DNA from 2 places in the Aneurinibacillus sp. XH2 genome. Region 2 is predicted to be linked to the other one. Evidence: riboswitches for the same ligand, from Rfam matches in the RefSeq annotation. Region 2 holds a riboswitch; the other holds the start of a gene.

Region 1 (3,180 bases), 1.5 Mb from region 2:
TGCCCATCATCATAGTTGAAAAATATGTAATTCTTTTATCATGGCGATTCTACTATTAATATTATTTTACCATGGCACGCGAGAAATCCCCTTCCTCCAGAATTTATACTATATTTTGTTTATTAAGGATTTGATTTCCTTTATAATTACTATTAAAGTAACTTTTGATATTATGGGCGGTGAATACACAATGTTAGTACAAAAAAGCAAGTTTGTTATACGTACCTTTAAAATCACTGAAAATGGACTATTATATGGTTATAAACGCTTTTTCTTTAAGCATGACAAACTTATTAAATTCGAAGATATTCCTGAAAATCAGGTATCTTTCTCGGTATTCCCTAAAAAATCCTTTATTGCAGCTATCATTTTTACGTTAATAAGTGCCATGATGGCATGGGACTATTTGTTTGCAAGTTCTAACACTGATAAAGCAGAAGCGCTAGACTCTTTGACTTTTTATTCACCTATCTCATGTTTTTTTTGGATAATGTTTTGGTTTAATTATAATACTTATACTTCTTTATCTGATCATAAAACAGACATTGTCTTTTTTGAAAATATTCCTTCGTCAGAAAAAGTACATGATTTCATAAAAGAATTACAGCAAGCAAAAGAGAAATATATTAATCAAAAATACTACAACCATATTCACTATCATAATTTAGAACCTTCTTCTATTTCCGCAGAAATATTTAGGCTATCACAGCTTAAAGAACAAAATATAATCTCGGAAGAAGAATTTAATGAAATAAAGAAAGAGTTAATACAATCTAAGAAAAATGAAGAAAAGACAATTGGCTTTATGCGTTAATCCATCCATTGAAACCTAAGAATCTAAAGCCCCTCCACCTAAACGGGAGAGCACCGAAAAAGTACCCGACTTTTTTCCGTAAAGCGGAAGATGGGTGCTTTTTCTTGTATTTCCTAATAAGCAATTAAATCCCCTAGCTTTATGTCACTAAGGAAACATTTATGAGTTTAACCATTCGTTATAAATGAATCCGTATGTTAACAAAGTGAATAGTTAAAGTTAACAAAAATAAAGAATGCCACTGGAAATAATCCAGCAACACTCAGTTCACAGAAAATGCAATCGTTTTTCAGTGCTCTCTCTTTTAAAGAAAAGTGATTTATAAACTAAAAGTATCTGCGTACCTGTGCAAAGTGGCTTTGGCACCATGACGAACTTAGATCGGTGATTTGTACACCTCTACCTGGAGCAGGTGCATGAATCATCTGATTGTTTCCGATATATATTCCTTCGTGATAGCCGCTACGTGATCCCGAATGGAAAAAGACAATATCACCAGGCTGCATATCGGATTTGCTTACTTGGTAGCCTTGTTTCAGTTGTCCGATAGGACCAGTTGATATCGAGATGCCGAAATGCTTGTACACATATGAAGTAAATCCTGAACAATCGAATCCGGTTTGCGGGGATCTTCCTCCATGTACATACGGTATACCGATAAACTGTTTGGCATAATTAGCGATCTGAAGTCCTGTTGCTGACCCAGTAGTTAAATTAGCACTTTGCGTTGGCCTATTGTTTGTAAATGGATCTGTCTGTTGTTTGGTGCTCACCTGGTGAGGCCATGTATATGCTTCGCCTTGCTGTGATTCAACTTGCTGTGCTTGAGCTTGTTGAGGTACCAAGTTACTCATTCCGGTAAGCAAAACCCCAGTCATTCCTGCAATAGTAATCATGCGTTTTAACAAATTATTACACTCTCCCTTTCCCATGCCTCCGAGGTTAGCTGACGGGTTCGGTTGAAAGGTGCCCGATCGTATACACGATTTCACCCCATAAAATGATTCCCCCGTTCCAATTGATGGACTAGGCATTCATTGAATCCTTTCTTACCTTACCGTATAAAGACGAGCGGTACATTAGTAAAGGGATGGGTGTGTCCCCATGTATTTCCGACAATAATGAGTCCCGGTATATGCACATTAAGTTAATATATTAGACTTGCCCAAAAATAAAAAGAACCGAAGATCTTCCTAATTTTTGATAAAATCAAGCTCTGCTCCTGCTTTCGCTTCATATATGTAGTAAAATTTTTTATCAACACAAATCAATTTTCTTGAGGGAATAAAGTGTGTATCATATACTTATAGAGGTGATATTTTCTGGATGGCAGATACACAACGTGAAAAGTTGTTAAGCATAGGAGGAGATTTGATTGAACGTACGCGAGTACCTCAAACGTATTGGTGTTGATATTGAAGACATTCACGCCGATTACCAGTCGCTTCAATTCATTCAAATGCGTCACATGCTGTCCGTCCCGTTTGAAAACTTGGACATCATAAACTCCCGTCCTATTGAAATAAACCTTGAAGCAATTTACCAAAAAATTGTTGTAAGTAAACGAGGAGGATATTGTTATGAATTGAACGGACTGTTAGGTTGGCTTCTACAAAATGTGGGTTTCTCTGTGTCACTGGTTTCTGGCCGGGTTCATCACGGTGATGGTACATATGGCCCTGAGTTCGACCACATGGCTCTTTTAGTACACCTCGAAAAAGACTATATCGTCGATGTCGGGTTTGGTGATTCCGTGCGTAGCCCTCTTCAGCTTTCGGGAGACATTGTCACCGATGTCAGTGGTTCGTACCGTATCACGAGTGAGTCAAATTCCGAGACCTTATGTTTCCAGAAATTAGTGCAGAATGAATGGATTACAGAATTTAAATTCACGAAAAAACCTCGTAAACTTGACGAGTTTTATGAAATGAATCAGTACCAGCAAACTTCTTCGGAGTCTCATTTCACGAAAAAACTTATCTGTTCTCTTGCTACACCTAATGGTCGAATCACTATTTCGGGTGATTCACTAATCGAGACAATTAACTCCATAAAAACTAAACGGATGATTTTGTCTTCCGAAGAAAGAAACGAAATCTTGAAGCAGCGATTCGGAATAATATTATAACCTGATTCCATATGCAGTGGAAAATAATTCTTCCACTACTTCTCCCTTATCTCTCACCTGTTCTCAAAGTGTATCAACATCATCTACATAGAAATTAAAGCATCCAGGGGGAGGATAATTTTCATGCTCCATGATGGCAAACATGGCTCCACTTTCATTTAGTAGCCACCAAAAATAACCCGGCGCAAGGCCAGGTTATTTTTGGTGAAAATTATGTGGCACAAGTGTGTTGTAAATC
Region 2 (3,180 bases):
GAAATTCGTTTATTGATTTGTGTGGCGCAAGCAGATGGATACATGGATGAAGAAGAAAAGGAAAGAATTTTTCAGCAAGTAAACCTGGATACATTTACTGTGCGTGAGCGCCAGATCTTCCATGATGATTTGGAAAACCCGAAAGATCCGAAAGCGTTAGCATTAGAGGTAAGTCCTTATCTTACTACACTGGAGAAAATGATGTTGATTCGCAAAATGTTTAAGTTGGCGTCGCTGGACAAGGAAATTGTGTCGGAAGAAATTGCTCTTATCTACTCGATAGGGCAGGCGCTTGGTCTTGCCCTGGATAAAATCAAAGAAATCGAACAGTGGGTAAGGGAAGGGATTGCTTGGATGGCGCGTTGGGAAAACATTGTGACAAACCGTTAAGGAACTTTCGTTGCAAAATATATTTGTTGTGCTATTCATATGATGAGCATTAATAATAGAAGGAAAACGCATACATTTGTCGAACTTTTACTGCAAAAGTGTATGGAAAACGATAGGAAAAGTGAGGGCAAATGCATGAATAATGAAGGAGCGGCAAAATCGAAAGTACTGATGGAAAAAGAGGGACACCTTGCATTTGTAACACTGAATCGTCCCGATGAATTGAATTGCTTTGATTATGAAACGCTCACGCAACTTGAGCAAACTCTTGATCAGATCCGCTTTGACAGGGACATCCGTGCCGTCATTTTCACTGGGGCTGGAGAGCGTTCGTTCAGCACGGGTGCGGATCTGAAAGAAAGACGGACAATGAGCGAAGCGCAGGTACGCCAGTTTATCCATAAAATTCGCTTCGTGTTCGATATGGTAGAAGAGCTTCCCCAGCCGACCATCGCCGCGATTAACGGCTTTTGTTTCGGCGGCGGCTTTGAAATGGCGCTAGCCTGCGATTTTCGTTATGCGGTCGACTCAGCGAAGCTTGGCATGACAGAAGTAAGTTGGGCGATTATTCCGGGCGCAGGCGGGACGCAGCGCCTGCCCCGCCTTATCGGAAAAGGCAAAGCAAAAGAACTGATTTTGACAGCGCGTAAAATCGATGCGGCAACAGCTGAATCGCTCGGCATTCTTAACGGAGTGACAACGCGTGAGGGACTTATTCCTAAATGCCGGGAACTGGCGGAAGAAATAATGCAGAATGGGCCGCTCGCCGTTATTCAGGCGAAATATGCTATCAACTACGGGACGGAAGTTGATTTGAAAACCGGCTTGAAAATTGAAACGAAAGCTTATGAAACGATTATTCCGACTAAAGATCGCGTGGAAGCGCTCAATGCTTTCAGCGAAAAGCGCAAGCCGCAGTTCAGAGGAGAATAGTGAGAGGATGAGAAGACAAAAAACAGACTATAGCGAGGTATCAATCTCGTTATGGTTTGTTTTCTATCAGGCGTGTTGATTAGTCAATTTTAGCAGCATTTAGTTTGACACCCTGCTGTAAAAGCAGGGTGCGTATATTATTTAGTCACAGTAATAATTTTGTTGTAGTGGCCTGGTCGCGCATAGTCCGGTTCGCAGAGAATGACTATGCTTTTGTCATCTTCATATACTGAACTCACTTCCATTGTCCCGATGCTTTGCGTATTAATATCGAGGTAGAAATGCAAGCATTGGTGTTTATTTCCCATAATTTCGGCTGATACTTTTTTTAGAATTCCTTTCATTTCTTTCTTCTCTTGGTTTGTTTCCACTGTTACAGTCACTTTTTTCCCTATCAAAGCGGACAAGCATTTTTTAGCATCAGTTTGTAGTTCTTCCAGTGACTTTGCTTTATTTTCCCTCTTCAATACACTCCTGAAAAAGCTGACCATAATTCCTCTCCTTAACTTTGCCTACGAGGTTAGCTGACGGGTTCGGACACAAGGCAATGCCCTACACCAGAGGTGATTCACCCCTATTATATGGGTCCCCCGCTCCTTTCGGATTCGGCGATTGAATCATGATTGGATTATAATAAAGCACAGGCACGATTGTTGTCAATTAGATTTTTAGCGTGCACGGATTACGTGCTTTTGATGCTTTTCGTGTCGTTTTTTTCCCAGTAAAATAGTGTAGGAAAAAAAGAAAAGCGTGTCGAATACGTTGAGGAAAAGGCAACAGGAGGATGAAGCATGGTCAGACAATTCCTGCGCAAAGTATTTGCAGGACGAAAGCAGAAAGAACACGAAAGTGAGTGCGTGGATGCGGAACGGACGGGCGAGATACCTTGGGAAGAGCTAGCGGAGGAAAGTGCTTCTCTACCTAATTCGGGGGAAAATGAACATGGTTCAAACAGAGCGTTGGAACGACGTGATGAGCCGCAAATATATGTTATTACCCGGGAAAAAATTGAGCATCACAGTTATAAACAAATCGCTCGTATAGTGGAAGACATTTTAGGACAAATTGAGCTGGGGTTACGTCGAGAAGGTCGGCTGCAACTGCGTCTCTCTCCAGAACTGATGGCAGAAGCGGATGAATTTTTAGGCAAACGCATCGGAAAATACATTGAAGGGGCGGAGAGAGAAACCTATGATGCGACCGCATTTTTTGATTGGACAGATGAGGAGACGGCACAGATTTACCGGACGTTCGTGCTTCCTTCTCACCCGGAAAAACAGCGAACGTTTATGCAGAGCCGATTTGTGATGATTTATGATACGTGCGAGGCGCTTGGATGGGATGCTCGTGAACGGGCTACAGCGTTTGCCGAAGCCATTGGCTGGGAATTGGACGAAGCGGATTGGCGCCGTTTTGAAGAATGGTTGAAGATGATGTCGGAACGTATTGCGATGGAAGAAAAGCAGGCGGAGATAGGGGGGGAACCGGAGCGCGCAGAAGAGGAAGAAGAGCTGGCAGAAGATAATGAGTTCGCCCATATTACGCCCATCCAAATTTCGCGCGAAGAGGTTGAGCAGGAGGATATTTCAAAACTGGTTACTTTTTTTGACGAAGTGTTGCAAGACAAAGAACGGATTCGCCAGAAAAAGGCAGGACTTGTGTTTTCATTTTACGGTTTTTCCGGCGAACTGGAAGATGTTATGCAGAATGAAGCGGTGAACGCCTGGGCAAGTCGCCTTGTTGAACAATATCCGTACGTGTTTTATTTTCTTAATGACGAATACGTGCCGATGACGCGATTCGTTACTTCTATGGTGGTGACTTCGAGCGTTAACGGGGATGAAATTGTATTTAACG

Evidence for each region. A riboswitch is a leader RNA that binds a small molecule or an ion and turns the genes downstream of it on or off. The one in region 2 is predicted to bind cyclic di-AMP.
Region 1: it holds a riboswitch for cyclic di-AMP, as region 2 does, so the genes downstream of both, ACH33_RS05685 (C40 family peptidase) here and ACH33_RS13120 (hypothetical protein) in region 2, are expected to answer to the same signal.

Annotation. Positions count from the first base shown of each region.
Region 1 is NZ_CP014140.1:1,166,438-1,169,617, reverse strand. It holds gene ACH33_RS05690 (SHOCT domain-containing protein) at 191-814, shown strand; gene ACH33_RS05685 (C40 family peptidase) at 1,141-1,710, opposite strand; cyclic di-AMP (ydaO/yuaA leader) riboswitch at 1,731-1,857, opposite strand; gene ACH33_RS05680 (arylamine N-acetyltransferase family protein) at 2,190-2,942, shown strand.
Region 2 is NZ_CP014140.1:2,658,406-2,661,585, reverse strand. It holds gene ACH33_RS13130 (DUF533 domain-containing protein) at 1-390, shown strand, start outside; gene ACH33_RS13125 (enoyl-CoA hydratase-related protein) at 526-1,323, shown strand; gene ACH33_RS13120 (hypothetical protein) at 1,461-1,814, opposite strand; cyclic di-AMP (ydaO/yuaA leader) riboswitch at 1,818-1,944, opposite strand; gene ACH33_RS13115 (hypothetical protein) at 2,115-3,180, shown strand, end outside.